2 regions of the Pseudoalteromonas sp. SCSIO 43095 genome follow, and region 2 is predicted to be linked to the other one. Evidence: riboswitches for the same ligand, from Rfam matches in the RefSeq annotation. Region 2 holds a riboswitch; the other holds the start of a gene.
What was found. Region 2 has a riboswitch for lysine ahead of lysC (lysine-sensitive aspartokinase 3). Riboswitches for the same ligand answer to the same signal wherever they lie in the genome.

Region 1 (5,121 bases), 1.1 Mb from region 2:
CGCTTTTAACGGGCGTGCTCAAAAAGGTCATTAACGTAAAACCTCTTCAAGCAATAATGACGCGTCACTTTGCTCGTCACGGTATTTAACAATTAACGCACACGACATGCTTAAGCCTTGCTCACGCGCCCAATCGTTTGACGCAGGGCGAGATCCAGGGATCACAATTGCGTATTCAGGGATTGCTTCGCCTTTATCAAGCTGGCGCTCATTTACGCAGTCATAAACAGGGATGGTTGCAGATAAGCGAACACCTGGAGCAAGTACCGCGCCTTTTTTAACTACCACGCCTTCAACAATCACACAGCCTGCACCAATAAAGGCATCATCTTCAATAACCACAGGGCTGGCACCAATGGGCTCAAGTACCCCTCCTAATTGTACCGCTGCGCTTAAATGCACATTTTTACCTACTTGAGCACACGACCCTACGAGCGCGTGGCTATCTACCATAGTGCCCTCGTCAATAAATGCACCAATATTTACGTACGCAGGTGGCATAATAATAGTGCCTTTGGCAACATGTGCACCACGGCGCACACTTGAACCACCGGGTACCATGCGAACGCCTGCTGTGGCTTCAAAGCTTTGCGGCGCTAAGTTATGTTTATCAACAAAACCGCCAGCAAACTCGGTGTTTTGACCGTTTTTAAAGGCTTCTAAAATGCCTTGCTTTACTTCTACGTTAGCGTGCCATTGGCCGTTTTCGTCTTGTGTTGCTGCGCGAACCGCGCCCGTTTCTAAATTATTTAATAGTTCTAACCAGTTCATTATAAAAACCTGTATTTAATGCCAAGATAAAATGGTGTTGTTTGCCGATGAAATGTCATTGGTGTGTGTCAGCTCAAGGTGTGTTAAAGGTGGGCGTAAATACGGACTGCTAATACGGCCTTGTAAATGCATTAACACTTTGACTGGGATAGGGTTGGCTACTGAGAATAAGCTATTGATAGCACTAGACCACTGGACAAAAAGATTAGGGTGTTGGCCGCTTAAACTGCGCTTTACAAACTCATGGGTTTGCACTGGCCATGCATTGGCTGCAACCGACACTAAACCTTTTGCACCTGCTTGGGCAAAATAAGGCATGAGGGCATCATCACCACTAAAAATAGCTAAATCAGGCGCCGCTTTTCGAAAGGCTTCAAATTGAGAGATAGAGCCACTGGCTTCTTTCAGTGCCCATAAATTTTTATGATGTTTGAGGTTTTCAATAGTCGCAATGGGAATGCTTACGGCGCTTCGTCCTGGTACGTTATAAAGCATACAAGGATGAGAACTGGCATCGAGTAAGCTTTCAAACCAATGCGTTTGCCCCACTGCACCGGGTTTGGCGTACAAAGGCGAGCCAAGTAAAAAACCATGAATAGGCAGTTGGTTGCAGTAGTTAACCCATTCAAGCTGCTGCTTTAAGTTACTACCACCGACTGCGACCATAAGCGGGACGCTCGGCTGTAATTGGCAGACATGCTCTACGATGGCTTGCTGCTCTTTTAGGGTCAGGGCTAACCCTTCGCCAGTGCTACCAAGTAATAAAATGCCGTTGTTAGCGGCTTCTTGTTCGGCCACCAAGGTGTCTAAGGTTGCGTAATCAACTAGGCCATTTTGATCAAATGGGGTGATCAGCGCAGTCCATAAATGGAAATTGTTAATATTGAAGTTGTTGATCATCTCTCACGAACTTATAGGGCATTCGTCGAGTTTTTGGCGGGTATTTAGGATGCCTGACTCTTTGAATGTGTTTATAATTCGAAGAGCGAATGGGCTTAAATAATAGGGCGCACGGCCTTATTATACTAAGACCAGAAGCTCTCCACCAAATATGTTATTGGTGACAGTCGCTAGGATTCAACCTAGTCGCCCGAAGTAATCTTTCACAAAAAAGTGTTACCTCTCGGCGTTAATTCCCCTCACGTATGCTCATTGGAGTTTGCGCTCCTAACATACGCTACCTGAATAACGCACCTCTTCTAGCCCTTTGTACTCGCTACTTGAAAAGCCAGTTAGCAAATACAATGTAATAGGGTAAGTGTGGCGATTAAACCATTTTAGCCGTCTAGGTGTCAAGTGACTAAATTCAGATTGATTCACCCTGATTGACTGTTATTACGTATTGGCTGCTTTTCTCGTACACTAACCTCACAGTAGAAGTAAGGTATTAAGCAGATGGAAAAATTTAGCGATATTTATAAGCGAGCAGTGGAGCGAAAGGGCTCTGAAAAAATGCTTAAGTTGTTACTCGCAAAACCTTTATCAACAAAGCAACTCAGCACATTAAGTGATGATGATTGGCTAGAAGAATTTACTCGCAAGGTATTTCAAAGTGGTTTTTATTGGTCGGTGATCAATAGTAAATGGGCAGGATTTAGAGAGGTTTTTTGGGATTTTAATGTTGAAAAGTTACTGATGATGCCACCGGATATGCTTGAGCAAAAAGCCAGTGATGAGCGGATTGTACGCAACTATAAAAAAGTAAAAACTATTACTGAAAATGCATATATGATCCACGAAGTTGCGCAGCAGCATGGTAGTTTTAGTCAGTTTATAGCTAATTGGCCAAGTGAAGATATTATTGGTTTGTGGGCATATTTGAAAAAACAGGGTGCGCGTTTAGGGGGCAATACCGGTCCTTATGCTTTGCGTGCATTAGGGAAAGACACCTTTTTATTATCCCGAGACGTAGAGAGCTATTTACGTGCGCACAAAATTATAGATGGCGGCTTACAAACCAAAAAATCATTAAATGCCGCGCAAGCTTTTTTTAATGAACTGCAGCAGCAAAGCGGTTTAAGTATGCAAGAGCTAAGCTTAATTGTCGCTTATGGTGTCGGCGACAACCGAGTAGGAATAAGCCAACAACAATAGGATTAATCATGAAATTAGTGCCAAGGTATACCAATATTGGTGACGGCTTTGCTATTAGCGATCATCCGGCTAAAGTGGCAGCGCCACAGTTATTGTTATGGAATGAGCCCCTAGCTAAGCAATTTAATATACAGGTGAGTGCCGATTCACGAGCAAATATATTCAGCGGTAATGAACCCCAAGCGATTTCTGCAGTGGCACTGGGATATTCTGGTCATCAGTTTGGTCACTTTTCACCGCGACTAGGGGATGGTAGGGCGCATTTGCTCGGTGCGATTAGCGATGATAAAAATCAGCTTTGGGATCTGCAATTAAAAGGCGCTGGTGCTACGCCATTTTCGCGCGGAGGCGATGGCCGCTGTGCATTAGGTCCAGCTATTCGTGAGTACGTAATGAGCGAAGCTATGCACGCGCTTGGCATTCCAACAACGCGTTGTTTAGCCGTGGTTGGCAGTGGCGAAACCGTTTATCGCAACCCACCTCAACCAGGTGCTATTGTAACCCGACTCGCCAGCAGTCATATACGGGTGGGCTCGTTTCAATATTTAGCCACTCAAGGTGACGTTACTAGCCTAAAAAACTTAGCCGACTTAGCCATTCAAAGACACTATCCCGAGATTAACAGCACTGGTGCTCAGCGTTATTTAGATTTTTTAGCTGCAGTGATCGCCAACCAAGTCAAATTAGTCGTAAGTTGGATGAGGGTGGGGTTTATTCATGGTGTTATGAACACCGATAACACCTTAATTAGTGGTGAAACCATAGATTACGGCCCATGTGCCATGATGAACCAGTTTGATTTTGATACCGTGTTTAGCTCTATTGATAAACAAGGGCGTTATGCGTTTGGTAATCAGCCAAACATGGCAAGTTGGAACTGTGCCCGCTTAGCAGAGAGTCTAATGGCGCTGATCAGTGATGATGACGAGCAAGCGGTGGCATTGATGACGCCTTTAATTGAGGGCTTTTCAACGCAATTTAACCAACAATTTAGCGCTATGTGGGCGCAAAAGTTAGGGTTAACAGTCGCGGATGATAAAGATAATAAGTTGGTGGGAGAGTTACTAGGGTTATTAAAACAACACCAGCTTGATTATACCAATACTTTTAATGCGTTAACTGAATCGTTAACTGGACAAGCGCAAATACCATCAGCACTTGTATCGTGGGCACAGCAATGGCAAACACGAACTAACGAGCATAGTTATAATATAATGCGACAGGCAAATCCAAGTGTGATTCCCCGTAATCATATTATTGAAGATATTATTACTCAGTACACTACGCATGGGGATAGTGAGCTACTCAGTCGTTTTAGCAAAGTGATGTCGAGCCCTTACACAAGCAATATGCAAGCTACAGAGTTTCAACAGCCGCCTGAAGATGATAAGAATTATCGTACTTTTTGTGGTACTTAAGTATTGTTTGTTGCATCTTAAAATGAATATAAAAGGTCATTTTTTACTCCTGCAATGTTCATTCATAGAGTAAACTATGAACGAGTGATACCATAACTCCATAAAGGCCAGTGATCGTGTGGGGTTTAAAGCGATTGTTTGCTTTTTGAGCTAGCCTGTGTTCATCGACATTTTTTATGAGCTAGTTTTATTATCCTAGATATTGAAAAAATATATTTGCGTTAAGCATTGATTAACAAAGACTCAGTTACTATATAAGTAAGTTAGAAGAGCTAGCAATGCTTAGCTATATTTTTAGTTGTTAAAATGGGAAGAAAACAATGAAATTAAAATCACTTACAATGGCTATTGCGTTAGCTGCAACTAGCGCATCTACTTTCGCAGCCGAGCAAGAAGGCTTTTACATCGGTGCATTCGGCGATTATTACGATGCTTCGTGGAAAAACATGCGTGAGCAAGCTGGCCTTGACGTTAATGAGTCAACAGGCTGGGGTGCTGAATTAGGCTACCGCTTTAATGATTACTGGAGTGCGCGTTTAGAGTACGCAGACCTAGACTTTAATGCTCACGACAAAGTATTGAACAACCGCAACGATATTGACGGCGAACGTTATGGTATCGATGCACTTTACCACTTTGGTGGCGGTCCTTTCTACGGTTTATTTGGTCTGAAAGATATTGATGTTGTTGATGACAACACGTTTTTAAACGCAGGTGTAGGTTACCGACACTTTGTTACAGACAACTTTTTTGTTAATGCTGAAACCAGTGTTTACCAAGGTTTAGATAAAGGCTACACAGATGTTGGCGCTAAATTAGGTATAAACTACTTCTTTGG
Region 2 (5,121 bases):
CAGGTAACGCCAGCAAAAAAATAACGATAAAGTAAACCAGTAAAAATGCGCCGCCACCATGATTAGCAGCCTGCGTAGGAAAACCCCATATATTACCTAAGCCTACCGCTGCACCGGCTGCTGCCAATACAAAACCTAGTCGACTTTGAAAACCATCACGCACTTGTGCCATACACCTACAAATCTGTTATTATTTTAACGAATGCGAATTAAACCATATTTAAGAGCGACTGAGTAATAAAAATGTACTTAGCGCTCACAACAACTAACAACCGCTCACAAACTATCCAGCTTTGGGTAATAAATATGTAATCGGTCGTCATTTATAACGAGCAATGATGAGTGTAACTTACTTTGAAAACCAGCTAGCAGTCACGCCCGCTTTAGCAAATAACAGCCATTGCATTGCGTTGCTTAACGCGACCACCCTCAATGTGGGTGAATTTGATTTACCCCACTATTTAAGCCCTTTTGAGCTCAATGTTATTAATCGGCGTAAAACCCCACAAGCTAAACAAGAATATTTAGCCACACGTTTAGTGCTTAAATACCTAGTAAAAACCGCTTGTTCTTCTTACGCATCATTAAAGCTGTGTGATATTAGTTCTGAATTTAACCCCGATAACAGTAAATTAGAATTACATATTAAAAATACAACAGGCGTGATCAGTTGCTGTATTTCTCATTCTCATGGTTTTGTAGGTGCAGCGTTAAATGTAGCATCAACTCAATTTGGCTTTGATATTGAAAAAATTAATTTAAAGCGCCCTTTTAATAAACTCGCTAAACACTTTTACCATCCAGCCGAAGTGAGCTTAATAATCGATTCAGATAACATAACAACTCAAGCACATCATTTTTTTAGGATTTGGACATTAAAAGAAGCGCTGGCTAAAGCCACCAGCCGCCCCATTGCTCAATTATTAAGCCCTAATGTGTTTAACGAACTTAATAACACTCAGCTTACAGCTTGTAGCAATACCGTGGTTGGAGCACATAACGACATGTTTGATATTAGCGTTGTGGCAAAAAAAAGCACCGACTGGCGGTGCTCAATAATAACTATTAACGATTTACGCAGCGCAATCACTTTCTAGTAATCGACTATGAATCGCTTGAACCACAGCATCAGACTCGCTTTGCTCAACTAAAAAGCACAAGTTATGTTTACTTGCACCATGGCAAATGAGTCGAATATTAAAATCACTTAACACTTTCATTAAATTCATTTCATGTTGGCGCAAAACAATTTCAGAGCCAATTAACGCTACCAGCGTTAAATTGTTTTCAACCGATACATGGCAAAATTCAGCAAGCTTATCTAAACATGCTTGATCAAGCTCTGGACGTGATGCATTAGGCGCATTATCAAGGGTAATTGCTACACTAATTTCAGAGGTGGTGACCAAATCTACCGAAATATTGCACTCACTTAAAATAGTAAATATACGCGCTAAAAAGCCACTGGCTAATAACATTTCTGGGCTTTTAAGGGTTAATAATATTTGATTTTTACGTTGCGTTACCGCACGAATACCAGGTAGCTGCGATTTTTCACGTTCAATCCACGTACCGCCAAGTTCTGGCTCTGTGCTTGAGCCAACAAACACATTAATATGGCTGCGACTGGCAGGCAAAATTGTAGCTGGGTGCAGCACTTTAGCGCCAAAGGTCGCCATTTCTGCTGCTTCATCAAAACTTAAACGCGCAATAGGAGTGGCTTTTACACACAAACGAGGATCGGTGCTAAAAATACCCACTACGTCAGTCCAAATATGCACACTTTTAGCGTTAATAGCCTCAGCAAGCAGTGCAGCACTATAATCTGAGCCACCTCGACCGAGCGTGGTCGTTAAATTGTTTGCATCGCTACCAATAAACCCTTGGGTTACAATAACGCTATCATCAAGCAGCGGAATTAAATGTGTTTTAGCGGCTTGCGCTGTGGCGCCCACATTTGGTGTTGCTTTACCAAATTGGCTATCGGTTTTAAGCACCTGGCGCACATCAAAACGAGTGGCATTTAAACCCTTTAACCTTAGTACTTGGGTAAATAAGTACGACGATAAACGCTCGCCAAAGCTAAGTAGCTCATCGAACTGCTGCTCAGTATTGAGTGTTTGTGCCGCCAACGTTTGAAATGCATCAAGCGTTTGATTAAACCCAAGGGCTAAATCATCATCTAACGACAGGTCATTTAAAATAGCCTGCTGAATCGCAAGTACACCATCAATATGCTGTTGGCGTTTAGCGGCTTCAATACCCGCTTTGCAAAGCTCCACTAAATGATTGGTCACTCCGGCACTGGCGCTTACTGCAACAATACGTACATTTTTATCGTTTACGATAATTTCGCTACAACGGCTCATCGCCTCAAAGTTAGCAACGCTGGTGCCACCAAATTTGGCAACAATGTAATCTGATTTTGTGCACTGTGAACTTTGTGGCACTGATTGGGTAGTCATTTCGTCTCCTTTCGCGGCATCCAAACCGCAATAAAACAAGAAGAACTTGGCAGGAAATAAAGATAAGAAAAATCTACTGCCAGAAGCTCTCCACCTAAATTGGTGACAGTTTTGAGGATTCAGCCCCATAAACCGAAAAACAATAGTAACGACCCATTATTTTCCTCGGCGAGTACTTCCCTCCTTAATGGTCGCAGGCTGTCGTTGCCTCACATTAAGTACCTAAGTATCGCACCTCTTCTGAATGTATTATTAACCTGTGGCTAATAAAACAAAACCGCACTAAGAGTGCGGCTTTGAAAGTTATCGTTTAGACGTCTAGCTGTCAAGTCGTTTTACACTAAAATCAAATAAAACTACCCATTAAGTAAGAGCCCGCATAACCAAAGGTGTAACACAGTAATAAATACAGCGATAAGCGAAGGTAACTTGCAAACGTCAGCTCTTTTACCTTACTCATGGCTATAATACCGGCTGCCGAGCCAATGATTAGCATAGAGCCACCTACACCGGTTGCATACGTAAACGACAACCAATGCTGTTGACTCATTACAATGTCGGCTTTTAATAACGCTGCCGTTAGTGGCACGTTATCAACACCTGCAGATAAAATACCCATTAAGTAGTTTGCGTACTCTGGCGCCATTACCGTATACAAATTAGTAAATTGGCTCAGTACCCCAACTTCTTTTAACGCACCAACAAGCAGTAACACACCCACGAAAAACAATAAGGTGTCGTACTCTATGTCGCGTATAAAGTCGATCATATCTTTGTTGATGTCTTTTTTGCGCATTAAAAATTGCGCGACTAAAAACATAATAGATAAACCCAATAAAAAAGTAAGCAGAGGCGGTACACTGTATAAAACACTCAATGTAAGCGTAGCAATAACCGTAGTGAAGAAAATAACCGCAATGGTTATGTCGGTTTTTTCAATACGTTTAAATTTAGTTTTTTTAAACTCGAGTTGCTTATTCATGCCAATTGATAACAAAGTAGCGAGTAATAATACACTTAGTAACGCAGGCACAATTAACAGTAATAAATTGCTAATTGATACTTTACCATCAAGGAAAATCATAAGTGTGGTTACATCACCCGTGATAAGTGATACACCACCGGAGTTTACAGCAAATACAATAAGCGTGGCGTACTTAACTAACTTTTTGGCTTCAAGCTTTAATGACATAATCACTGCCAGTGATATTAGCGTGGCCGTAACGTTGTCTGAAATAGATGAAAATAAAAACGCAAAACACCCCACCAAAAACATCAGCTTACGCTCACTAATGCTGGTTGGCATAATCCGGTTCACAACATTTTCGATAAGTCCTTTAGAGTTTAAATAGGCAACAAAGGTCATTGCGGCCATTAAAAACAGCCATAAAGAAGCAATTTCTAAAATATTGTGGTCTAGGAGGGTTTGAATCGTTTCGGGGCTTTGCCCATTAAGAGGAAAAATAAAGGAGATAATCCAACAAAGTGTACCAAAAAATAATGTCGTTTTTGCTTTGTTTACGTGGATCACATCCTCAATAACGATAAGCAAAAATGCAATCGCTATCAGCGTCAGGATAATCGAGGAAACCATGATATTAAACAACCTTCGGGGTTAAGTAAAAATTGAAACCATGTAAAAAATATACCCACAAACTCTATGTGCCTATATTCGGCGCGGATACTATCACTAAGCGGGTGTAAAAACTATTATTAAATCGTCGCAAAAACGAATACCATATAAGTTCGAGAAATATAAAATAACGAATACTAGGAAGTTGCAACGCCTTATGATCCCAGCTAAAAAGCTACTTAATACCCTAAATGAACACTGGGGTGTATTAGAGCTATTATTTAAGCGCTTTAAAATGGCCGACTTTAGTATTAAAGATCTTCAAAATGCCATTAAGCAAAAGCAACCCACGTGGAATAATGAGCGTATTTATAAAGAAACCAACCGGTTATTGAATCAAGAAATTATTATTCCGCTGGCTAAATCGTCACAACTGGAAATTAACCGCGCCATTGCCGACTTTGCCACCTTTTTACTGCAAGAAGAACATTTAGGCTTAGCACAAGAAATTAGTGTCTTGGTTGATGATTTGGCCCGTTTAGGTAATCGGCTATTCAATGCCGGTGAAATGGAAGATTTTGATGATTTACGCCGCTTTAGCCGTATTATGGATGATCGGGTGCGTAAAATAATCAAACTGTTTTTACACAACGAAAACGCTATTTTAAATATTGTTGAGCAAGCCAAATCTAATAATGCGGTGCAGTCGCTACAAAAACGCTATAAAGCCGTGATAGAAGCGTTTGATGAGTATATAGAACCCATGTTGGAAATGGTGGATATTAGAGGCGACTTTCATGCCTGCTTTACCCTTATTGAGCAACAAATTAGCACCCAAATAGAACACATTGAACGCTCAGGCAAAGCGTACAACGATAAACGCATGCTTGAGCAATTGCGTACCCGCATTCTAGAAATGCACTTAGTTGGCCGGACAAGCTTACGAAAAAGTGCCGATATGCTTATGCCACTGCGTGAAGAGTTGCGCCGTAACAACCTTGTTACCCGCCAAGTAGCAAAAGTATTAGGACTAATACGTAAAAATGGGGTAGATAATATGCTCAGCGCCGTGCAGCCACATTT

Region 1: linked by a shared signal. The riboswitch ahead of dapA (4-hydroxy-tetrahydrodipicolinate synthase) and the one ahead of lysC (lysine-sensitive aspartokinase 3) in region 2 are both predicted to bind lysine.

The regions. Positions count from the first base shown of each region.
Region 1 covers NZ_CP087995.1:57,109-62,229, forward strand. The annotation lists gene LOC50_RS00320 (PLP-dependent decarboxylase) at 1-31, opposite strand, end outside; gene LOC50_RS00325 (2,3,4,5-tetrahydropyridine-2,6-dicarboxylate N-succinyltransferase) at 31-771, opposite strand; gene dapA (4-hydroxy-tetrahydrodipicolinate synthase) at 787-1,671, opposite strand; lysine riboswitch at 1,799-1,978, opposite strand; gene LOC50_RS00335 (DNA-3-methyladenine glycosylase I) at 2,167-2,865, shown strand; gene LOC50_RS00340 (protein adenylyltransferase SelO) at 2,874-4,283, shown strand; gene LOC50_RS00345 (OmpA family protein) at 4,604-5,121, shown strand, end outside.
Region 2 covers NZ_CP087995.1:1,149,497-1,154,617, reverse strand. The annotation lists gene LOC50_RS05530 (sodium-dependent transporter) at 1-172, opposite strand, end outside; gene LOC50_RS05525 (4'-phosphopantetheinyl transferase family protein) at 339-1,097, shown strand; gene lysC (lysine-sensitive aspartokinase 3) at 1,074-2,465, opposite strand; lysine riboswitch at 2,541-2,713, opposite strand; gene nhaD (sodium:proton antiporter NhaD) at 2,812-4,059, opposite strand; gene LOC50_RS05510 (MksB family condensin complex protein) at 4,256-5,121, shown strand, end outside.